Regions from separate parts of the Cellulomonas shaoxiangyii genome, predicted to be linked through region 3. Evidence: predicted binding sites of a transcription regulator. Region 3 holds the regulator's gene; each other region holds the start of a gene.
The links. The regulator HrcA, encoded in region 3, represses chaperone genes, less so after heat shock. The targets are predictions, from matches to a motif close to TTNGCACTCGNNNNNNNCGAGTGCNAA.

Region 1 (5,901 bases), 1.3 Mb from region 3:
CCGGCGTGCGCCCCGAGACGCAGATCCACACGCACCTGTGCTACTCGGAGTTCGGGCAGATCATGGACGCGATCGACGGCCTGGACGCGGACGTGACGAGCATCGAGGCGGCGCGCTCGAAGATGGAGATCCTCGGGGACATCGCCGCGGCGGGCTACCCGCGCGCCGTCGGCCCGGGCGTCTACGACATCCACTCCCCGCGCGTGCCGGGCGAGGCGGAGGTCACCGAGCTGCTCAGCGAGGCCGTCCGCACCATCGACGTCGACCAGCTGTGGGTCAACCCGGACTGCGGCCTCAAGACCCGCCGCTACGAGGAGGTCACCCCCTCGCTCGAGCACCTGGTCGCGGCGACGCGCACGGTCCGCGCGACGCTCTGACGGCCCGGGCCGGCGTCCGCTCGCGCCGGCCCGGCGACGCGCGTCCGGGGTGCGCCCACCACCGCGGACGCACGACGACGGCGCCCGTCCCCGCACCGGGGGCGGGCGCCGTCGTCGGTGCGGGCCGGACGGCGTCAGACCGGCACGACGACGTCCCGGCCGTCGACGACCGCCGCGGCCGCGACCTCGTAGGGCCGCGGCGTGAGCGCCAGGTACGTCAGGCCGCGCGCGCTCGACCGGTGGTCGACGACGTCGTACCCGCGCGGCACGGCGTCCGTGCCGAAGAGGCGGCGTCCGTGCCCGACCGTCACGGGCGCGACGAGCAGCCGGTACTCGTCCACCAGCCCCGCCGCGTGCAGCGTCGCCGCGAGCCGCGCGCACCCGTGCACCTGCAGCTCGCCGCCGTCGCGCTCCTTCAGCGCCGTCACCGCCTCCAACACGTCGCCCTCGAGCCGCACCGACCCGGCCCAGTCCCCGCCCAGCGCGCTCGACGTGACCACGTGCTTGGGCCGCCCGTTGAGCTGCACCGCCGCCGGGTTGTCGTCGCCGGTCACCTGCGGCCAGTACGCGCGCATCAGCTCCCAGGTCGTGCGCCCGAACAGGAGCTCGTCGGTCCGGCCGAACCAGTCGCCGACGACCTCGCCGAACACCGGGTCGTCCGCGAACGGCACCACCCACCCGCCGGCGGTGAACCCGTCGCGCGGGTCCTCGTCGGGTGCTCCCGGGCCCTGCACCACGCCGTCGAGCGTCATGAACTCGTGCACCGTCAGTCGCATCGTGCGCCTCCTGCCGTCCTCGGTCGGTCGTGCCACTACCGACCGGCGCGGGCCGCCGAACTCGTCGGGACCGGCCCCGCGACCCGCCACGCGGGGCTAGCGTCGGCGCATGGGAACCCCCTTCGACGTCCCGCTCGAGGAGCTCCGCACGCGCGGGTCGGCCAAGTGGGCGACGTACCCGGCCGACGTGCTGCCGGCGTTCGTGGCCGAGATGGACGTGCGGCTGCCGGAGGCGGTCGTGCGCGCGGTCGCGGACGCGATGGCCGCCGGCGACACCGGCTACGAGGTGGGGAACGGCTACGCGGAGGCGTTCGCCGGCTTCGCGGCCGAGCGGTACGGCTGGGACGTCCCGGTCGCGGCGGCCCGGCAGGTGCCGGACGTGATGCAGGGGATCGTCGAGGTCGTGCGCGTGCTCACCGCGCAGGGCGACGGCGTCGTCATCAACCCGCCGGTCTACCCGCCGTTCCGGCCGTTCCTGCAGCACGCCGGTCGCCGCGTCGTCGACGCGCCGCTGGGCGCCGACGGGCGGCTCGACCTCGACGCCCTCGACCGCGCCTTCGCGGACGCCACCGTCTACCTGCTGTGCCACCCGCACAACCCGACGGGCACGCTGCACTCGCGCGCGGAGCTGGCCGCCGTCGGCGAGCTCGCGGCCCGGCACGGCGTGCGCGTCGTCGCGGACGAGATCCACGCGCCGCTCGTCGTCGGCGACGCGCCGTTCGTCCCGACGACGACCGTGATCCCCGACGCGGTGGCGCTGCACTCGGCGTCCAAGGGGTTCCACCTCGCGGGCCTCAAGGCCGCCGTCGCGGTGCCGGGGCCGGCGGCGGCCGACCTCGCGCGCATCCCGGAGATCGTGGGCCACGGCGTCAGCCACCTCGGCTCGGTCGCGCACCAGGCGGCGTTCCGCACGGGCGGGCCGTGGCTCGACGAGGTGCTCGCCGTGCTGCGCGGCAACGTGGCGACCGTCGCGACGACGCTCGCCGAGCGGCTGCCGTCGGCCCGGTGGCGCGCCCCGGAGGCCACCTACTTCGCGTGGCTGGACCTGCGCGACACCCCCGCGGTCCGCGCGAGCGGCGCCGACCCGTCGCGCCTGCTCCTCGACGAGGGCCGCCTGGCGGCGTTCCGCGGCACGGACTTCGGCACGGGCGGCGAGGGCCACGTGCGGCTCAACCTCGCCTGCTCCCCCGCGACCCTGGACCAGCTGCTCGGTCGCCTCGTCACGACGCTCGCCTGACCCCGGCGCACGCGACGGCGGCCCCGCTCTGCGGGAGAGCGGGGCCGCCGGGAGTGCGCGCGGACGACGTCAGACGGTCGCGTCCGCCGGGTGCCCCGCCTCGATGGACGTGGGCCGGGTCCCGTGCTGCACCTCGATGCGGCGCGGCTTGGCCTCCTCGGCGACGGGGATCGTCAGCGTGAGGACGCCGTCGGCGTAGGTGGCGCTGATGCGGTCGAGCGCGAGGCCACGGCCGACGGTCAGCTGCCGGGCGTACGTGCCGGACGGACGCTCCTTCGCGAGCCACTGCACGTCGTGCTCGGTGCGAGCCGAGCGCTGCGCGCGCACGGTCAGCGTGCGGTCCTCGACGTTGACGTCGATCGTGCCCGGGTCGGCGCCCGGCAGGTCGACGTGGAGCACGTAGTGGTCGCCGTCGCGGTACAGGTCCATCGGCATCGTCGCCGACGCGCGGTCGGCGGCGAACACCTGCGCCAGCACGCGGTCCATCTCCTGGAACGGGTCGAAACGAGTAGCCACGCCCCTCACCTCCTCGATGTGGGACCTCGGACCTCCCGGGCCCCCGTGCGTCCCGGTGCCCCCTCCGCACCGGTGGCTACATCGAAATACTTAGCACTCTCACGTGGAGAGTGCTAGCCCTGGGAGGCAGGTTTCGCGCACCGAGAACGGCGGCGGTCGGTCAGGCGCTGCGGCCGACCGAGCCCGGGCGACCGTCGGCCCGCGAGCGGGGGAACGTCGCGACGAACGCGCTCAGCGCCTCGACGATCCGGACGTCCGCATCCAGCCACGGGACGTCGAACCACTGGTTCTGCGGGAGCCAGCGCAGCTCGTCGTGCTCGACGATCGGCTCGGGCTCACCGACGAGCACCTCCGCGAACCACAGCCGCATGACGTACCGGTCGGACAGCCGCCAGGCACCGTCGTCGGGGCCGAGCAGCTCGACGCCGAGGCCGACGCGCACGCCCAGCTCCTCGCGGAGCTCGCGGTGCAGGGCCTCCTCGGGCGACTCACCGGGGTCGACCTTGCCCCCGGGGAACTCCCACCGCCCCGCGAGGCTGGCGGGTGTGGCGCGGCGCGCCGCGAGCAGCAGGCGCGGGTCGTCGAGGTCGTCGACGAGGGCGGCTGCCACGACGAGGACGGGTGGCGTCATACGGGCAGTGTGCCAGCCGGGGGTCACGGCACGGTCACGCACCCCCGGCCGCGCGCGGCGGTGCGCCGCCGGCACCGGCGCCCACCGACCTCCGCTCTCCCCCTGCGGACGTCGGGCGCGCCACCGGCCGCACCGTGCGGGCGGTGCGGTCAGCGGATGCCGTGCGCGACCGCCCAGGCGACGGCCTCGGCGCGCGTCGAGGCGCCGATCTTGCGGTAGACGCTGCGGACCTGCGACTTGACGGTGTTGCGGGTGACGAAGAGCCGCGTCGCGATCTCCTCGAGCGTCACGTCCTCCGCGAGCTCCGCGAGCACGACGCGTTCGCGTCGGGTGAGCGTGTGGCCGGTGAAGGTCGCCGCGTTGGCGCGGGTCTCCAGCATGCTCATGATGTCCTCCGGTGGGCGGCGGGGGCCGGACCGTCCGACCCCCGAGGGCTGCGTACCGGATGAGAGCGACGTGACACGTCCCTATGACGGGACTTCTGCCACCCTGTTCTCCCGACCACCGAAGGTCCCCCCCGCGGTGCCGATCGCTGCACCAACCAAGACGTCCCAGCGCACCGCGTGATACATGGCGTCATGGTCCGACGCGAGCACTGTGCGCCCGCTCACCCGTACGGGGCAAGCACCCGGAAGACGGAGGGGCTCACCCCGTCACCCGTCCGGCGCAACGGTGCCCGTTTCGCCTGGGGGCTCGCACCCACGCGGGCCGCGACGGGGCCGCCGTCAGGGGTTGAGCGCGCCGTACTCCGCCGCGGACAGGAGGGGGCCCGTCTCCGTGACGTCCACGCGCAGCAGCCAGCCGGCGCCGTAGGGGTCGGCGTTCACCACGGCCGGGTCGTCCACGACGCCCTGGTTGACCTCGACGACCGTGCCCGTCACGGGCGAGTAGAGCTCGGAGACCGACTTGGTCGACTCGATCTCCCCGATGACCGCGCCGGCGGTCACGGCGTCGCCCACGGCCGGCAGCTCGACGAAGACGATGTCGCCGAGCGCGTCGGCGGCCACCGCGGTGATGCCCACGGTCGCGGGGGACGCGCCGTCGAGCCACTCGTGCTCGGCGGTGTACTGCAGGGTGTCGGGCAGCTCGGCGGCCATGGGTGCTCCTGTCGGGGCGGTCGGGTGCGGGGGCGTGCGGGTGGTGCGTCGCGCGTCGTCGGTGCGGACGACGTCACCGGGGACGACGGTAGAAGGGCAGCGGCACGACGCGCACGGGTTCACGCCGCCCGCGCACGTCGACGGCGAGCTCGGTGCCCTCGGCGGAGACCTCGGGCGTCACGTAGGCCATCGCGACGGGGTGGCCGAGCGTCGGCGACGGCGCGCCCGACGTCACGGTGCCGACGGCGGGTGCGTCGGGGGCCGTCGAGGCGTGCACCGCGTACCCGTGGCGGGCGGCACGGCGGCCGAGCCCCTGCAGCCCGACGAGCACGCGTGCGGGCGCCGACGTGGCGCGGGCCGCCAGCGCCGCACGGCCGACGAACGGCACGGGCGCCCCGTCGGCGTCCACCTTGTCGAGCTTCACGACGCGGCCGAGGCCGGCGTCGTGCGGGGTGGTCGTGCGGTCGAGCTCGTTGCCGTACAGCGGCATCCCGGCCTCGAGCCGCAGCGAGTCGCGCGCCGAGAGCCCGGCGGGCACGAGACCGTGCGGCGCGCCCCCGGCGAGCAGCGCGCGCCACAGCGCCGGCGCGTGCCCGGCGGGAAGGAAGAACTCGAAGCCGTCCTCCCCGGTGTAGCCGGTCCGGGCGAGGAGCACGGGCGCACCGGCGAAGCGCATGGGCAGGCACGCGTAGTACCGGGACGTGGCGGGCGTGAGCTCCGTCGGGGCGTCGGGGTCCGCCTCGAGGCCCGCGGTCGCCAGCACGACGTCGAGCGCGCGCGGCCCCTGCACCGCGACGAGACCGGTCGCGGCGGACCGGTCGGCGACCTCGACGTCGAGCCCGGCGGCCCGCTCGCGCAGCTCGGCCAGCACCGTCTCGTGGTTCGAGGCGTTGGCGACGACCAGGTAGTCGTGCGGGGTCGTGCGGTAGACCACCAGGTCGTCGATCACGCCGCCGTCCTCCTGGACGACCATCGTGTAGCGCGCGCCGAGCACCTTCAGCGCCGACAGGGCGCCCACGAGCGCGCGGTCGAGGAACGCCCCGGCGTCGGGCCCGGACACGACGATCTCGCCCATGTGCGAGAGGTCGAACAGGCCGGCGGCGGTCCGCACCGCGGTGTGCTCGGCCAGGTCGGAGGTGTAGCGCAGCGGCATCTGCCACCCGGCGAACGAGGTGAGCGCGGCACCGAGCGCCACGTGCTCGTCGTGCAGCGGCGAGCGCCGGTCGGTCGCGGCCTCGGTCATGGTGCCCTCCGTCGTCGTCGCGCC
Region 2 (5,901 bases), 1.8 Mb from region 3:
ACCAGATGTCCGCGTTGTAGACGCCGACGCGGGCGCGCGTGGCCTTGACGAGCGGGCTCTGGCGGGTGTCGAACCCGGTGCCGAGCAGCACGTCCGCACCCGTCGCGCGCACCCGCGCGACGACGGCCTCGAGCTCGGCGGCCAGCCGGTCGACGTCGACGGCCGGGCGCAGGATGTCGTTGCCGCCGCCGATGATGCTGACGAGGTCGGGCTGCAGCTCGAGGGCCGCGGGCACCTGCTCGCGCAGGATCGGCCCCATCAGCCGGCCGCGGACGGCGAGGTTCGCGTACTCGAGCGGGGCCAGGCCGGCCGCGACGCGGCGTCGCGACAGGTGCGACGCGAGCTGGTCGGCCCACCCGCGCTGCGGGGCCTGCCGGCCGTCGGGCGCGTCCCACAGGCCCTCGGTGAAGGAGTCGCCGCAGGCGACGTAGCGGGCCCAGCGGGGTGCGCTCGCGGCGGGGGTCGGATGGGCGTGGTCGTCGGCGTGCACGTGTCCCACTATGCCCCGTCCGGGGGACACGACCGGCTCCCGGCCGGACCGTCGTCCCAGGGCAGCGTCGTCAGGGCAGCGTCCAGTCGACCGGCTCGGCCCCCTGCGCCACGAGCAGCTCGTTCACGCGGGAGAACGGACGGGACCCGAAGAAGCCGCGGCTCGCCGACAGCGGGCTCGGGTGCGGGCTCGCGACGACGGGCACGTCGCCCAGCGCGGGCCGCAGCTGCTGCGCGTCGCGGCCCCACAGCACGGCGACGAGCGGCCCGCCCCGCTCCACGAGCGCCGCGATGGCCCGGTCCGTGAGCTGCTCCCAGCCCTTGCCGCGGTGCGACGCCGGCGCACCGGGCCGCACCGTCAGGACGCGGTTCAGCAGCATCACGCCCTGGTCCGACCACGGCGTGAGGTCCCCCGACGACGGCGCCGGGACGCCGACGTCCGCCACCAGCTCGGTGAAGATGTTCGCGAGCGAGCGCGGTACCGGCCGCACGTCGGGCTGCACCGAGAACGACAGACCCATGGGGTGCCCCGGCGTCGGGTACGGGTCCTGGCCGACGACGAGCACGCGCACGTCGGCCAGCGGACGCCGGAACGCGTGCAGCACGGCGTCGCCGGCGGGCAGGTACGCGCGCCCGGCCGCGACCTCGGCGCGCAGGAAGTCGCCGGCGGAGCGCAGCGCGTCCTGGGCCGGGGCGAGGGCCCGGGCCCAGTCGGCGGCGACGAGCTGGTCCAGGGGTGCGGGGGTCACGGCGCCGCACGCTACCGCCGCCCGAGGGCGCCCGCGCCGTCGCCCGTGCGACACCGACGGAGGAATGACACCCCTGTCATTCGCACGTAGCATGGCGGAGCCGTCCGCGAGGGCGGCGCACGGTGCCGGGCCTGACCCGGCGCGTGCGGACGACCGACGCACCGGAGGCACCATGGACGCCGCGGCGAGCAGCGCGACCGCCACGCTCGAGGAGTCCCGGCCCGTCGGCGCCGCGACGACGCTCTCCGAGCGCGACCAGGCGGTCCTCGCCTTCGAGCGTCAGTGGTGGAAGTACGCGGGCGCGAAGGAGCAGGCCGTCCGCGAGCTGTTCGACATGTCGGCCACCCGGTACTACCAGGTGCTCAACGCGCTGATCGACGACCCGGCGGCCCTCGCGTTCGACCCGATGCTGGTCAAGCGCCTGCGGCGCATGCGGACCTCGCGCCAGCGCGCGCGCACGGCGCGCCGCCTCGGCGCCGACGCCTGACGTCGGACCCCGCCGCACGGACGTGCCCGGGCGTCCCCGAGCCGCGCGGGTCGACCCGTTAGCCTTTCCGCCGTGAGCAAGGCCGACTACCCCTACCCGGACGACGAGTTCGACGCCGCGACGCCCGACGGGCCACGTGGCGTGCACCGTGCGCCCCGCTCCGCGTGGAGCCGCTGGTGGCCGTTCCTGGTCGTGCTGCTGGTCGTGCCGGTGCTCGCGTACGGCGCCGTGGCCTACCTCTCCCGGACGGGTGACCTGCCCGTCGTCGGCGGCGGCACAGCGCCCGCGGCGGAGGAGACCCAGGCGCCCGAGGACCCGGCCGCGGGGGAACCCGCACCCGAGGGCGAGGGGCCGACCGAGACCGCCCCCGAGCCGGAGGCCCCCGTCGCGGAGCCCGTGCTCACGACGCCCGTCGAGGTGCTCAACGGCGCACGCGTCGCGGGCCTCGCGGGCCGGGTCGCCGACGACCTGCTCGCCGCGGGCTTCACGGACGTGGCCCCCGACAACGCGACGGAGGACCTGCCCGACGTGTCGACCGTCTACGTCGCGTCGGAGGACCTGCGCACCACGGCCGACCTCGTCGCCTCGACCACGGGCGTCCCGGCGGTCGAGGTCGACCCGGACCGCGCCCTCGTCGGCATCGTCGTCGTGCTGGTCACCGACCCGGCGGCCTGACCGCGCGCCCCTCCCGGCGGACGGACGAACCCCCTGTTCCCGCCCACGCGGCCGCCGCTACGCTCCACGCACCGGGGCGACGGCGGAGCGTCCCGGCACCCGGACGGCGAGGAGCGGGCATGGCGCAGGGCACGGTCAAGTGGTTCAACGCGGAGAAGGGGTTCGGCTTCATCACGCCCGAGGGCGGCGGCCAGGACCTCTTCGTCCACTACAGCGCGATCCAGGTCGACGGCTACCGCTCCCTCGAGGAGGGGCAGGCGGTCGACTTCGAGGTGGGGCAGGGCACCAAGGGGCCGCAGGCCGAGCAGGTCCGCCCCGTCTGACCTCGCAGCACCGCGGGCCCGCCTGTTCCGCCGGCCCGCTCGACCGGCCCGGTCGCGGACGTCCGCGACCGGGCCGTCGTCGTGCTCCCGCCGGCTCCGAGTGGGCCCGGCGGGGTGCTCGCCCGGCCGACGTCCCGGCTCCGCTGCTTGCACTCGCAGGGGTCGAGTGCTAACCATTGGGTTAGCACTCTCCGGTGGAGAGTGACAGCAGCACACCGGCCTAGGTGAGGGTCGTCGCGATGCGGGACGTGACCGCGCGCGCGACCCGTCCGTCGCGGGCACCGACCGGCCGACCCACGAACTGGAAGAAGGATCACAGCCCCATGGCCAAGATCATCGCCTTCAACGAGGAGGCCCGGCGGAGCATGGAGCGAGGGCTCAACATCCTCGCCGACACCGTCAAGGTCACACTCGGCCCGAAGGGCCGCAACGTCGTGCTCGACAAGAAGTGGGGCGCGCCGACGATCACCAACGACGGCGTCTCCATCGCCAAGGAGATCGACCTCGAGGACCCGTACGAGCGCATCGGTGCGGAGCTCGTCAAGGAGGTCGCCAAGAAGACGGACGACGTCGCCGGTGACGGCACCACGACGGCCACCGTCCTCGCCCAGGCGCTCGTGCGCGAGGGTCTGCGCAACGTCGCGGCCGGCGCCAACCCGATCGCCCTGAAGAAGGGCATCGAGAAGGCGGTCCAGGCCGTCACGGCCGAGCTGCTGACGCAGGCCAAGGAGATCGAGACCAAGGAGGAGATCGCCGCCACGGCCGCCATCTCCGCCGCGGACACCCAGATCGGCGAGCTCATCGCCGAGGCCCTCGACAAGGTGGGCAAGGAGGGTGTCATCACCGTCGAGGAGTCCTCGGGCCTCGGCCTGGAGCTCGAGCTCACGGAGGGCATGCGCTTCGACAAGGGCTACCTGTCGGCGTACTTCGTGACGGACCCGGAGCGCCAGGAGGCGGTCCTCGAGGACGCGTACGTCCTGCTCGTCGAGTCGAAGATCTCGAACGTCAAGGACCTGCTGCCGCTGCTGGAGAAGGTCATCCAGGCCGGCAAGCCGCTGTTCATCGTCTCCGAGGACGTCGAGGGCGAGGCCCTGGCCACGCTCGTCGTCAACAAGATCCGTGGCACGTTCAAGTCGGTCGCCGTCAAGGCCCCCGGCTTCGGCGACCGCCGCAAGGCGATGCTGCAGGACATGGCGGTCCTCACGGGCGGCCAGGTCGTCTCGGAGACCGTCGGTCTCAAGCTCGACACGGTGGGCCTCGAGGTCCTCGGCACGGCGCGCAAGATCGTCGTCACCAAGGACGAGACCACGATGGTCGAGGGCGGCGGCGACGCCGAGCAGATCCAGGGTCGCGTGAACCAGATCCGCGCCGAGATCGAGAACTCGGACTCGGACTACGACCGCGAGAAGCTCCAGGAGCGCCTCGCGAAGCTCGCCGGTGGCGTGGCCGTCATCAAGGCGGGCGCGGCGACCGAGGTCGAGCTCAAGGAGCGCAAGCACCGCATCGAGGACGCCGTGCGCAACGCGAAGGCGGCCGTCGAGGAGGGCATCGTCGCCGGTGGTGGCGTTGCGCTGATCCACGCCGGCAAGCTCGCGTTCGAGAAGCTCGAGCTCGAGGGTGACGAGGCGACCGGTGCCAACATCGTGCGCGTCGCGATCGAGGCCCCGCTCAAGCAGATCGCGATCAACGCCGGGCTCGAGGGCGGCGTCGTGGCGGAGAAGGTCCGCAACCTCCCCGCCGGTCAGGGCCTCAACGCCGCGACCGGTGTGTACGAGGACCTGCTGGCCGCGGGCGTCAACGACCCGGTCAAGGTGACGCGTTCCGCGCTGCAGAACGCCGCGTCGATCGCTGCCCTGTTCCTCACCACGGAGGCCGTCGTGGCCGACAAGCCGGAGAAGTCCGGTGCGGCCCCGGCCGGTGGCGGCGAGGACTTCGGCGGCGGCTTCTGAGCCTGAGCCGGTCCAGCACCGACTGAACGGTCCGAGGGCCGGTCACCCCGCACGGGGTGGCCGGCCCTCGGCGTACCCGCTCCGTCCCGCGCCGGGACCGGTGCGGTGCGCTCAGGCGCTGCGGCGCACCGGCACCTGGCGGTACGACGCGAGGAAGTTGCCCATCCGCTCGACCGCCTCGGCCAGGACCCGCGCCTCGGGCAGCGTCACGATGCGCAGGTGGTCGGGTGTCGGCCAGTTGAAGCCCGTGCCCGCCACGAGCAGGATCCGCTCGCGGACCAGCAGGTCGTAGACGAGCTGGGCGTCGTCGTGGATCTCGTGCACCTCGGGGTCGAGGCGCGGGAAGAGGTACAGCGCGCCGTCCGGGCGGACGCAGTCGACGCCGGGGATCGAGGCGATGCCCTCCCAGGCGACCTGGCGCTGCTCGTACAGCCGGCCGCCGGGTGCGACGAGCGCCTCGATCGACTGGACGCCGCCGAGCGCCGCCTGGATGGCGTGCTGCGCGGGCACGTTGGGGCACAGGCGCGTCGACGCGAGCAGCGTCATGCCCTCGAGGAACCCGCGCGCGTGCGCCTGCGGCCCGGTGACGACGACCCACCCCGACCGGTAACCCGCGACGCGGTAGGTCTTGGACAGGCCGTTGAACGTCAGGCACAGCAGGTCGGGCGCGACGGACGCCAGCGGGACGTGCTGCGCCCCGTCGAAGAGGATGCGGTCGTAGATCTCGTCGGCGAGCAGCAGGAGGCTGTGCTCGCGCGCCACCTCGGCGATCTGCTCGAGCACCTCGCGGCTGTACACGGCGCCGGTCGGGTTGTTCGGGTTGATGACGACGATGGCCTTGGTGCGGGGCGTGATCCGCGCGCGGATGTCCTCGACGTCGGGCTGCCAGCCGGAGGACTCGTCGCAGCGGTAGTGCACGGGCTTGCCGTCGGACAGGCTCGCCATGGCCGTCCACAGCGGGTAGTCGGGCGAGGGGATGAGCACCTCGTCGCCCTCGTCGAGCAGGGCCTGCAGCGTCATCGTGATGAGCTCGGAGACGCCGTTGCCGAGGTACACGTCGTCGACGTCGAACGTCGGGAACCCGGGCACGGTCTCGTAGCGCGTGACGATGGCCCGCCGGGCGGACAGGATGCCGCGCGACTCGGTGTACCCGTGCGCGTGGGGGATCGCGGCGATGACGTCGGCGACGATCTGGTGCGGCGCGTGGAACCCGAACGCCGCCGGGTTGC
Region 3 (5,901 bases):
GAACGACGCGACCATCAGCACGAACGAGACCATCGTCGCGCCGAGGACCGTGAGCTGGAAGTTCAGCGACTCCTTCGCGTGGTGCTCGACGAACGGGCCGCGGCCGCGGCAGACCAGCCACACCACGAGCGGCCCCACGAACGACACGACCAGGGGCAGCACGTGGGCGAGCACCGCCCAGGTGCGCTCCTCGTCGGGGCGCAGGGGCGGCGCGACCGGGGGCGGCGGGTACGCGCTCACCGGACGAGCTCCAGGCTGACCGGGTACCGGTAGGTGCTCCCGGCGTTGACGGCCACGGCGGCGAGCACCGACAGCACGAGGCTCGCGATGCCGATCGCCACCATGGCGATCCAGCCGACGAAGCCGATGAGGGGGATCTCCGCGAGGATGCGTGCGGCGACCATCGCGACGAGCACCGTCAGCTGGAAGTTCAGGGCCACGAGCGCCTGGTGGGCGACGGCGTGGTCCTTGCCGCGGTGCACGAGCCACACCACCAGGGCCGTCACCCAGCCGACGAAGAAGTAGGCGAGGATCCCGCCGAGGTGCGCGAGGACGGCCCACGTGGCGGAGGGCGTGGAACGGGCGGGGGTGGCGTACGGGTCGTGGGACACGCGGGCTCCTGACGGTGGGCGGGCGCCGGACCGAGCCGGTGCGGGCCGGTCGGCGTGCCGGGCCGCACCCGGGCGGGTGCACCGGGACGGGCGTTTCGTCCGCGGGCAGCGTACTGGCGCGCGTGGCACCGGCGCCCGGGCGGGGGAACCCGGGAGGGTGGCACCGGCGCCCGGGTCGGGGCGTCGGCTTGACACGTCTTCCTGCGTGTCGGTTCGCTGACCTGGGTGGGCGCGCCGCGCCCGTGGACCAGGAGAGCCCCATGACGGAGAACACCGGCGGCACGCCGCCGCGCGACGACGACGGCCCCGTGCCGCCGCCCGGGCCGGAGCAGCAGGGCGGCGCGTACCCGCCGCCCGCCGCGGGGCAGCCCCCGGCGTCGCCGTACGGGCCCCCCGCCGGGGGCTACCCGCCGCCGGCCGCGGGGGCGGGTCCCTACCCGCCGCCCCCGCCCGGGTACGGCCAGCCCGGCGGCGCGTACCCGCCGCCGCCCGGGTACGGCCAGCCGAGCGGCGCGTACCCGCCGCCCGGCCAGCCGTACGGCCAGCCGGGTGCCGGGGCGCCGTACGGCCAGCCGTACCCGGGCGCGCCCCGGGCCACCGTCGACGTGGGCGCGAGCCTGACGTGGGCGTTCACCAAGTTCGGGCAGAGCTGGGTCGCGTTCGTCGTCGGCGGCCTCGCGTGGTCCGTCGGCATCTTCCTGGTCGTCCTGCTGGTGTCGGTCGCGTTCGGCGGCCTCGGCGCGCTCGTGCAGAACGTGGACGACGGTGGCGCCGCTGCGGGGGCGGGTGCGGCGATCGGCCTGGGCATCGGGGGCATCGTGATCGGCGCCCTCGTGGTGCTGCTCGGTGCGCTCTGGCTCGCCGCGTACGTCAAGGCGGCGCTCAAGGCCGCGGACGGCCGCCAGGTGACGATCGCGGACATGTTCGACTTCTCGCACGCCGGCCCCGTCTTCGTCGTCGGCCTGCTCGTCTCGGTGGCCTACCTCCTCGTGAGCTGGACGTGGATCGTGGCGCCGCTGCTGATGCTCGTGATCGTGTACTTCGTGTTCTTCGCGGTGCACTTCGTCGTCGACCGCGACCAGGGCGCGATCGACGCGATCCGGTCGAGCGCGACGCTGCAGACGCGCGAGATCGGCACGTCGATCCTCGTCGTCCTCGTCGCGTGGGTCGTCTCCGCCGTCGGCGCCGCGATCTGCGGTGTCGGGGCCCTCGTCGGGACGCCGGTCGCGATCCTCGTCTCGGTGTACGCGTTCCGGCGGCTGACGGGCGGCACGGTCGCGCCCTGACGTCCCGGCCCGCAGCACGACGACGCCCCCGCCGGTCCCGGCGGGGGCGTCGTCGCGCGAGGGCTCAGGCGGTCACGAAGTCGATGAGCTCCTCGACGCGACCGAGCAGGCTCGGCTCGAGGTCGGCGTAGCTGCGGACCGAGCGCAGGATGCGCACCCACGCGCGTGCCACGTCCGCCTGCTCGTCCGCGGGCCAGCCGAGCTCGCGCAGGATGCCGCGCTTCCACTCGGTGCCGCGCTCGATGGTCGGCCAGGACGCCAGGCCCAGCCGCTCGGGCCGCACCGCCTGCCACACGTCGACGTACGGGTGCCCGAGCACCAGCACCGTGCCGGCGGGGGCGGCCCGCACCACCTCGGCCGCGATCCGGCTCTCCTTGGAGCCGGGCACGAGGTGGTCGACGAGGACCCCGATGCGCCGGTCCACGGTGGGCCGGAAGTCGCGGACCGCGGCGGCGAGGTGGTCGACGCCCTCGAGCAGCTCGACGACGACGCCCTCGACGCGCAGGTCGTCGCCCCAGACCTTCTCGACGAGCTCGGCGTCGTGCTTGCCCTCCACCCAGATGCGGCTGCCGCGGGCGACCCGGGCGGGTGCGTCGGGCACCGCGACCGAGCCGGACGCCGTGCGCGTCGGCCGGGCGGGCGCGGTGCGCGTGACGGGCGGCACGAGGACGACCGGAGCGCCGTCGACCCAGAAGCCGGGCCCGAGCGTGAACGTCCGCGTGCGGCCGCGGCGGTCCTCGAGCACGACCACGTGCTGGCCGCCCGACTTCTCCACCCGCACGACGGCGCCGACCCACCCGGTCTCGACGTCCTCGACGACGAGGCCGGTCTCGGCGGGCTGCTCGCGCGACGTGCGCGGGGGACGGTGGTGCCGGGTCGGGCCGGCGGAGAGGATGTCGGGGCCGTAGCGGTCGTGGCTCACGCGGGGCACGCTAGCCCTCCCGGGCGGCGAGCGGTCGGCGCCGGCCGGGCGCGTCGCACGGGCCCGGCACCCGTCGGGGGCGGGCCGTGCCGGGCCGGCGCGGCACGGCGTAGAATTGGCACTCGCGCACCGCGAGTGCTACCCGGGGCGCGACCCCGCTGGTGCACCGACCGCGGAGGCTGCACGCGGCACGACGCACGGGAGGAGGGCCAATGAGCGAGGACCGTCGGCTGGACGTGCTCCGCGCGATCGTGGAGGACTACGTCGCCACGCGGGAGCCCGTGGGTTCCCGTGCGCTCACCGAGCGGCACGCCCTCGGCGTGTCCCCGGCCACCATCCGCAACGACATGGCCGCGCTCGAGGACGCCGGGCTCATCGTGCAGCCGCACACGTCCGCGGGCCGCGTGCCGACGGACCTCGGCTACCGCGTCTTCGTGGACCGGCTGGCGGGCGTCAAGCCGCTCTCGGCCGCGGAGAAGCGCGCCATCGGCACGCTGCTCGAGCAGGCCGTCGACCTCGACGACGTCATCGACCGCGCGGTCCGGCTGCTCGCGCAGCTGACGCAGCAGGTCGCGGTCGTCCAGTACCCGTCCCTGCGGCGCTCCGCGCTGCGCCACGTCGAGCTCGTGCCCGTCGGGGCGCGCCACCTGCTGGTCGTCATCATCACGACGACCGGCCGGGTCGAGCAGCGCACGCTCGAGCTGCCCGAGGACGTCGACGAGGCGGTCGTGGCGCGCCTGCGCGTGCGGCTCAACGTGGCCGCCGCCGGTCTGCGCCTGCCGGACCTCGACCGTGCGCTCGAGGCGCTCGCGGAGGAGTTCGTCGCCGACGGCGCGGGGCTCGCGCGCGCGGTCGTCGCCGCGGTCGGCGAGACCCTCGCGCAGGAGCGCGAGGAGCGGGTCGTGGTCGCCGGTGCGTCCCACCTCGCCCGCAGCGCCGGCGCCGACTTCCCGCACACCATCGGCCCCGTCCTCGAGGCGCTCGAGGAGCAGGTGGTGCTCCTGCGCCTGCTGTCGGAGATGGCCGAGGACACCGCCGGCATCTCCGTCCGCATCGGACGCGAGACGCAGCACGAGGGTCTGGCGGAGACCAGCATCGTGACCAGCGGCTACGGCGCGGAGGGCGGCGTGGCCGTCCTCGGCTCCGTCGGCCCGCTGCGCATGGACTACCCCGGGACGATGTCGGCGGTACGGGCCGTGGCCCGCTACCTCACGCGCATCCTCGCCGGCTGACCGGCAGGCCCCGACCGACCTGTCGAGCCCCCGACGAGCAGGAAGCGAAGAGCACCTACGTGACGGACTACTACGAGATCCTCGGCGTCGCGCGCGACGCCACCCCCGAGCAGGTCAAGAAGGCGTACCGCAAGCTCGCCCGTGAGCTGCACCCCGACGTGGCGGGCACCGACCCGGCGGCCGAGGAGCGCTTCAAGGACGTCTCGCGCGCCTACGACGTGCTCGGCAACCCGGAGAAGCGCCGCGCGTACGACATGGGCGCCGACCCGGCGTCGCCCGGCGGCGGCATGGGGGGCGGCTTCGGCTTCCAGGACATCTTCGAGACGTTCTTCGGCGCCGCGGGCGCGGGGGCGCCGCGGGGGCCGGTGCCCCGCGCGCGCCGCGGCCAGGACGCCCTGGTGCGGCTCGACGTCGACCTCGCGGAGACGACGTTCGGCGTGCACCGCGAGGTGCAGGTCGACACGGCCGTGCTGTGCCCCACGTGCGGGGGCACGTGCTGCCGTCCCGGCACATCGCCGCGCACGTGCGAGGCGTGCGGCGGCCGCGGGTCGGTGCAGCGCGTCGCCCGCTCCTTCCTCGGCCAGGTCATGACGACGCAGCCCTGCGCCGCGTGCCACGGGTTCGGCACCGTCATCCCCGAGCCGTGCACCGAGTGCGCGGGCGAGGGTCGCGTGCGCTCGCGCCGCACGCTCTCCGTGGACGTGCCGGCGGGCGTCGACACGGGCACGCGGATCAAGCTCACGGGCCAGGGCGAGGTCGGCCCCGCGGGCGGACCGGCCGGTGACGTCTACCTCGAGATCCGCGAGCGCCGGCACGAGACGTTCGTGCGCAAGGGCGACGACCTGCACGCCACCCTCGAGGTCCCCATGACCGCGGCCGCGCTCGGCACGGTGCTGAGCATGGACACGCTCGACGGGCCGCAGGAGGTCGACCTGCGGCCGGGCACGCAGCCCGGCCAGGTCGTCACGCTCAAGGGGCTCGGCGTCGGTCACCTGCACGTCGGCGGGCGGGGCGACCTGCACGTGCACGTCGACGTGCACGTGCCGAGCGCGCTCGACGAGGAGCAGGCGGAGCTGCTGCGGCGCCTGGCGGTGCTGCGCGGCGAGGAGCGTCCCGACGCGCGCCTGTCCGCGGCGAACCCGGGCGTCTTCGCCAAGCTCCGCGACAAGCTCGCGGGCCGGTGAGCGCACCCGTCTTCCTCGTCGAGCCCGGTGCGCTCGCCGGCGTCGCGGCCGGCGGGGAGTTCCTGCTCGACGGCACCGAGGGCCGGCACGCGGGCGTCGTGCAGCGGCGTGCGCCGGGGGAGCGGGTCGACGTCGTCGACGGTGCGGGCGTGCGCCTGGTCGGCACGGTGCGCGCGGTCGGCCCGGAGGGCGTCCGGCTCGCGGTCGACGACGTCGTCGTGGAGCCGGAGGCGTCGCCGCGGCTCGTGCTCGTCCAGGCGCTCGCCAAGGGGGACCGCGACGAGATGGCGATCGAGGCGGCGACCGAGGTGGGCGCCGACGCGGTCGTGCCGTGGCAGGCGGAACGGTCGATCGTCGTGTGGCGCGGCGACCGCGCCGCGAAGAGCCGGGCCCGCTGGGTGGGCACGGTGCGGGCGGCGACCAAGCAGTCGCGCCGGGCGCGCGCGCCCGAGGTCGCGCAGGCCGTCGACGGCGCGGGGCTGCGCGCGCTCGTGGCACGCACGCTCGAGGGCGGCGGCGCCGCGCTCGTGCTGCACGAGGAGGCGAGCACGCCGCTGGCGGCGGTGCCGCTGCCGGACGCCGGTGACGTCCTGGTGGTGGTGGGTCCCGAGGGCGGCATCGGCGACCGCGAGCTCGACGGGCTGCGCGCGGCCGGTGCGGTGACCG
Region 4 (5,901 bases), 410 kb from region 3:
CAGCGCCGCGGCGTCGTCCCGGGCGATGCCCACGGGCGCCGTGACCAGCGGCATGGACGTCATCACGTCCCGCACGCGCCGCGTCTCGAACTCGCCGGCCGGCACGAACCGCAGGTCGCGGTTGGTGATGATGCCGAGCAGGCGGTTCTCGTCGTCGACGACCGGCAGGCCCGACACGCGGTACATGCCGCACAGCCGGTCGAGCTCCGCGAGCGTCGCGTCCGGCGACACGGTGACCGGGTCGCTGACCATGCCGGACTCGCTGCGCTTGACGCGGTCGACGTGGTGGGCCTGATCCGCGATGGACAGGTTGCGGTGCACGATGCCGACGCCGCCCTGGCGGGCCATGGCGATCGCCATGCGCGCCTCGGTCACGGTGTCCATCGCCGCGGAGACCAGCGGCACGCGGACCGAGATCTCGCGCGTGAGCCGCGAGGTCGTGTCGACCTCGCTGGGGATCACGTCCGTCTCTCCGGGAAGGAGGAGGACGTCGTCGTAGGTGAGCCCGATCCGTGAGAACGGGTCGGCCGGGGCGCCGTGTACCTGCTCCGTCATCCGTCCAGGATAGGGCCCCGTGCGCGCGTACCGGGCCGGGCCGCGACGACGACGGACCGGCACGGACGAGGTCCGTACCGGTCCGTGGGACGCGCCGTGCTCAGTCGATGATGCCGCGCCGCAGGCCGATCGCGACGGCCTGCGCACGGTCGGACGCGCCCAGCTTGCGGAACAGGCGCCGCGCGTGCGTCTTCACGGTGTCCTCGGACAGGAACAGCTCCTGGCCGATCTGCGCGTTGGACCGCCCGTTGCTCATGCCGACGAGGACCTCGATCTCGCGCTTGGTCAGCGCCGGTGCACCCTCGACCGGGCGCGACCCGACCGGTGCCTCGACGCGTGCGGGGTGCGACTCCTGCAGCGGGGGCACGGGGTGCGGCACGGCGCCCGCGCCGGCGTGCGCCGCGGGCCCACCGGTCGGGGACGGGCTCGCCTGCACGTGCGCGGCCACCGCGGCCAGCTCGGCGCGTCCCACGTCGGGCGCGAGGAAGCCGCGCGCCCCGAGCGCCAGCGCACGGTCGAGCGCCTCGCCGTCCTCCGGCCCGGCGAGCAGCACGACCGCCGCGGCGGGCGCGACGGCGCGCAGCCGGCGGATCGCCTCGGCCGGGCCGGCGCCGGGCAGGTGCGCGTCGAGCAGGACCACCGTGGGGGCGATCCGCCGGGCGAGCGCGACGAGCTCGTCGGCCGTGGCGGCGGCTCGCACCGGTGCGAGTGACGGCACCCCGATCGACGTCACGACGAGCCGTTCCCTGACGGTCGCCGAGCCGTGGCACACCACGACTCCTGCCATGTGATCCTCCTCGCGCGGGCCGGTCAGCCTCACGGCGTATCGGCGTCAACGGTGCGTCACGTTAGCCCCGCAGAAGGACCAGTGAACCGCGCCCGCACCGTTTCCTCCCGCTTGGGAATCCCCACGTGGTATGCGATCACGCGTTCGGGTGCGTCGCCGTTACTGGACGGTCACTTCGGTCACACCGGCGACGACTCGCCGACCGCCGCGAGCGCCTCGTGCAGCAGGCCCACGAACGTCCGGGCGCGGTGCACCGAGCGGTCGAGCGGGACCCGCTCGGCGGCCGTGTCGGCGACCATCACGTACTGCGGCAGGTCCGGGCGCTCCTGCGCCAGGCGTGCCACCACCGACAGGTCGGGCGCCGGCCCCTCGGCCACCGTCACCACGGCGCGCGCCCGTGTCATGACGGCGAGCTCGCCCGCGTGCCGCGTCGAGACGGGACCGCCCACGAGGCGGGCGTCGACGCCACCGCCGACGAGCGCCGCCGCGAGCGCGTGGACCACCAGGGGCCGCGGCTCCCCGGGCACCGGCAGGACCAGGACGACGGGTGCGCCCGGCGCGGGCTCCTGCGCGGTGTGCGCGCGGAGCGCACCCAGGGCGGCGGCCGCCAGCGTGGCGTAGGCGTCGACGCCGGGCCGCTCGACGACCGTGCGCCGGGCGAGCGCGCGCATCGCCGGCTCGACGAGCCCGGTCCACCAGCCGGCGACGCCGTCCGGGGCCGTCACGGCGAGCAGCCCGGCGCACCGGTCCGCGCGGCCGGCCAGGGCGGCGTCGACCACGGCGACGACGGCGGCCGCGGTGCTCGGGGTCACGCCGGTGCGCGCCTCGACGGCGGCGCGGGAGCCGGCGCCGTCGGAGGCGCCGTCGCCCGCCGTCCCCCGGCCGGCGCCGTCGGCGTGGTCCGCTGTGCCCGACCCGCCGCCGGGGAGCCGTCCAGTGACGTCGGTGCTCGTGGGGAACGCGGGAGCCGCGGCGTCGGGGTCGGACGAGAGCGCCAGGCGCGCCGCCTCGCCGGGCGCGACGCCCTCGATGGTGAGGCGGCGCATGACGAGCAGCCGGTCGAGGTCGCGCGGGCTGTACCGGCGGTGCGCACCGGCCGAGTGCTCGGACGGCCCCAGCCCGTAGCGCCGGTCCCACGTGCGGAGCGTCGCGGGGGCGACGCCGAGCCGGCGCGCCACGGCGGCGACGGTGAGCGGCGCCGCTCCCGGTGCGGCCGCCTCGCGGTCGGGGGCCTCCTCGGCCTGGTCCCCCGCTGCCGCGTCCTCGACCGCCGTGCCCCGCGCGACCGACGACGCCGGGTCGCCCGTCGTCGCGTCGTACGGCTCGGTCATGGCGCGATTCTGCCAGCCGCGGGCTCGGTGCGGCGCGGTAGGACGCGTTGCTGCGGCACGCCCGCGGAGCTGGAGCGGTTGACGCGGAACCGCGCCAGGCGTCACCTCCCGACGACGTCCGCACGGATAGGCGCCACCTGGGCCGACACCGACGGCGAACTACCACACGATTGCGGGTCCGCCGTCCAGATCGTTGCAGCAGATCGATTCATCACAAGGGCCTTGAACAACTTCTGGCGCGGTTGTACGGTTACGGCACATCGCGGGAACGCGCCACCGGAACAGGGACCCGGTCCCGACCAGGCGCGCGACGCAGCAGCTTCCGTCCAGGTGGTCACCACCGGGGACGTCGTTCGAGGAGGAGCACCATGGCCGAGATCTCGCGTCTGCCCGGACCGGTGATGGACCTGTGGGAGTGGCAGTTCGACGGCGCGTGCCGCGACGCCGACCAGGACCTCTTCTTCCACCCCGAGGGTGAGCGCGGGTCGGCCCGCCGTCGCCGGGCCGAGGCGGCCAAGGCCATCTGCGCGTCCTGCCCCGTGCTCAACGAGTGCCGCGAGCAGTCCCTCGCCGTGCGCGAGCCGTACGGCGTGTGGGGCGGCCTGTCGGAGGACGAGCGCGCCGCCGTCCTCGCCGAGCGCGCCGGGCGCCGCGTCATGGCCTGACCGTCCGACCAGGACCGTCCGACCCGACCGCCCCGGAACGGTCGTCGCTCGAGGATGAGCGACGGCGGTTCCGGGGCGGTCGTGCGTCCGGACCCGGCGCGCCGGCAGGCGGTCGGGCGCATCCGCCGGACGCACGAGAGCCCCCTCCCGTCGGGAGGGGGCTCTCGTGGTCACCGGGCGTCGCCCGGCATGGTCGTCGCTGGGTCAGCCGACGATCGCGAGCACGTCGCGCGCGGAGAGGATCAGGTAGTCCTCGCCGGCGTACTTGACCTCGGTGCCGCCGTACTTGGAGTAGATGACCTTGTCACCCACGGCCACGTCGAGCGGGACGCGGTTGCCCTTGTCGTCGATGCGACCCGGGCCCACCGCCAGGACCTCGCCCTCCTGGGGCTTCTCCTTGGCGCTGTCCGGGATCACGAGGCCGGACGCGGTCGTCGTCTCGGCCTCGAGGGTCTTGACGACGATGCGGTCCTCGAGGGGCTTGATGGAGACCGACACAGGCGGACCTCCCCTTCGCATGAGTTGTTCTGCAGCGGAATGTCTGGGCCCGTGCCGTCGCGGCCGCCGTCGTCGCGGGAGCCGGGACCGCTGGCACGGTTGGCACCCTCACCAGGAGAGTGCCAGTTCCTCACTCTAGGAACCGGTTAGCACTCGGTCAACCGGAGTGCCAGCGTGGCGGCGCACCCGGGGGACGCCCGCGGGCCGTCGGCGTGGCAGGCTGGGCGCGTGGACGACGCCGCGCTGGCCAAGCTCCTGCACCCCGAGGGGTGGGCCCTGCTGCAGGCCCTGCCCCCCTACGACGAGCGCCTGGCCCTCCCCCTGGCCGAGCGGCTGCAGCGCGAGGGCCTCGACGCCGGCCTCGTCGCCGCCGCGCTCACGCAGTCGCGCCTGCGCGCGAAGGCCCGCGGCAAGCTCGGCGACTTCGCCGACGGCATGCTCTTCACCCCCGACGGCCTCGAGCAGGCGACGCGGCTCGAGGTGGCCGCGCACCACGCCCGCCGCTTCCGTGACGCCGGGTGCGTGTACGTCGCCGATCTGACGTGCGGGCTCGGCGCCGACGCGCTGGCCCTGGCCGGGGTCGGCCTGCGCGTCGTCGCGACCGACGTGGACGAGACGACGGCGGCCCTCGCGACCGTCAACCTGCGTGCCTTCCCCGAGGTCGAGGTCCGGCACGGCGACGGCCTGGCGCTCGACCTGGTCGCCGAGGGTGTCGACGGCGTGTGGGCCGACCCGGCCCGGCGCACCGGCACCGGCCGGCGCGTCTTCGACCCCCGCGCGTACGCACCGCCGCTCGACGAGGTCCTCGCCGCGCGCGCCACGGTGCCGGCGCTGGGCCTCAAGCTCGGCCCCGGCATCGCGCACCGCGACCTGCCGGTCGACGCCGAGGCCCAGTGGGTGTCGGTCGACGGCGACGTCGTCGAGGTCGGGCTGTGGTTCGGCCCGCTGGCCCCCGACGGCCCGGGGCGCACGGCGCTGGTGCTGCGCGGCGGCGTGCCGCACACGCTGCGCGGCGACCCCGACGGCGAGCACCACGCGCCCCCCGTCGGCCCCGTCGGCGCCTACCTGTACGAGCCCGACGGCGCCGTGATCCGCGCGGGGCTCGTCGGCACCGTCGCCCAGCGGGTGCGCGGACGGCTCGTCGACCCCACGATCGCCTACGTGACCGCCGACGCCCTCACCCCCGACCCGCTGGCCACCGCGTACCGGGTCCTCGACGAGATGCCGTTCGGGCTCAAGCGCCTGCGCACCTACCTCCGCGAGCGCGGGGTCGGGCGGCTGACCATCAAGAAGCGCGGCACCGCGGTCGTGCCCGAGACGCTGCGGCGCCAGCTGGACCTGCGCGGGTCCGCCGAGGGCACGGTGGTGCTCACGCGCGTCGCCGGGCACCAGCGCGTGCTGGTCGTGGAGCCGGTCTGATGGCCGCCCCCGTCCCCCTGCCCTTCGCCCGCTCCGAGCGCTCGACCGTCGGGATCGAGTGGGAGGTCGCGCTCGTCGACGTCGACTCGGGCGACCTGCGGCAGGCCGCGCAGGCGATCTTCGAGGCCGTGCGGCCGGCCGACGGCACCGACCACCCGCACATCACGTCCGAGCTGCTGATGAACACGGTGGAGGTCTCGTCCGGCAAGTGCCGCACCGTCGGCGAGGCCGGTGCGGACCTGCGGCGCGCTCTCGACGAGGTGAGCGCGGCCGCCGAGCCGCTGCGCATCGAGGTCATGGGCGGCGGGACGCACCCGTTCGCCAACTGGGCCACGCAGCGCGTCACCGACAAGGAGCGGTACGCGACGCTCATCGACCGCACGCAGTGGTGGGGCCGGCAGATGCTCATCTACGGCGTGCACGTGCACGTGGGCATCGAGGACCGCGCCAAGGTCCTGCCGCTGCAGCGGGCGATGCTCACGGTCCTCCCGCACATCCAGTCGCTGTCCGCGTCGTCGCCGTTCTGGGCCGGCAAGGACACCGGGTACGCGTCGAACCGCGCCCTGCTCTTCCAGCAGCTGCCGACGGCGGGCCTGCCGCCGCAGCTGGGTGCGTGGTCCGAGCTCGAGCAGTACGTCGGCGACAT

Region 1: the regulator HrcA is predicted to act here: its motif matches at 2,997-3,023, upstream of E5225_RS00450 (Hsp20/alpha crystallin family protein).
Region 2: the regulator HrcA is predicted to act here: its motif matches at 2,870-2,896, upstream of groL (chaperonin GroEL).
Region 4: the regulator HrcA is predicted to act here: its motif matches at 3,983-4,009, upstream of groES (co-chaperone GroES).

What each region holds. Positions count from the first base shown of each region.
Region 1 covers NZ_CP039291.1:92,067-97,967, reverse strand. Annotated here, with positions in the region: gene metE (5-methyltetrahydropteroyltriglutamate--homocysteine S-methyltransferase) at 1-377, shown strand, start outside; gene E5225_RS00460 (dihydrofolate reductase family protein) at 512-1,153, opposite strand; gene E5225_RS00455 (MalY/PatB family protein) at 1,263-2,390, shown strand; gene E5225_RS00450 (Hsp20/alpha crystallin family protein) at 2,460-2,906, opposite strand; gene E5225_RS00445 ((deoxy)nucleoside triphosphate pyrophosphohydrolase) at 3,067-3,537, opposite strand; gene E5225_RS00440 (helix-turn-helix domain-containing protein) at 3,687-3,923, opposite strand; gene gcvH (glycine cleavage system protein GcvH) at 4,263-4,634, opposite strand; gene gcvT (glycine cleavage system aminomethyltransferase GcvT) at 4,708-5,877, opposite strand.
Region 2 covers NZ_CP039291.1:3,232,523-3,238,423, reverse strand. Annotated here, with positions in the region: gene E5225_RS14450 (SGNH/GDSL hydrolase family protein) at 1-490, opposite strand, end outside; gene E5225_RS14445 (uracil-DNA glycosylase) at 561-1,238, opposite strand; gene E5225_RS14440 (DUF3263 domain-containing protein) at 1,411-1,725, shown strand; gene E5225_RS14435 (LytR C-terminal domain-containing protein) at 1,798-2,400, shown strand; gene E5225_RS14430 (cold-shock protein) at 2,520-2,723, shown strand; gene groL (chaperonin GroEL) at 3,047-4,672, shown strand; gene E5225_RS14420 (pyridoxal phosphate-dependent aminotransferase) at 4,784-5,901, opposite strand, start outside.
Region 3 covers NZ_CP039291.1:1,426,069-1,431,969, forward strand. Annotated here, with positions in the region: gene E5225_RS17710 (DUF4870 domain-containing protein) at 1-240, opposite strand, end outside; gene E5225_RS17715 (DUF4870 domain-containing protein) at 237-611, opposite strand; gene E5225_RS06440 (hypothetical protein) at 872-1,897, shown strand; gene E5225_RS06445 (DUF3097 domain-containing protein) at 1,962-2,819, opposite strand; gene hrcA (heat-inducible transcriptional repressor HrcA) at 3,032-4,051, shown strand; gene dnaJ (molecular chaperone DnaJ) at 4,111-5,235, shown strand; gene E5225_RS06460 (16S rRNA (uracil(1498)-N(3))-methyltransferase) at 5,232-5,901, shown strand, end outside.
Region 4 covers NZ_CP039291.1:1,011,684-1,017,584, reverse strand. Annotated here, with positions in the region: gene guaB (IMP dehydrogenase) at 1-555, opposite strand, end outside; gene E5225_RS04705 (helix-turn-helix transcriptional regulator) at 656-1,342, opposite strand; gene E5225_RS04700 (MerR family transcriptional regulator) at 1,522-2,673, opposite strand; gene E5225_RS04695 (WhiB family transcriptional regulator) at 3,042-3,338, shown strand; gene groES (co-chaperone GroES) at 3,543-3,836, opposite strand; gene E5225_RS04685 (class I SAM-dependent methyltransferase) at 4,065-5,255, shown strand; gene E5225_RS04680 (glutamate--cysteine ligase) at 5,255-5,901, shown strand, end outside.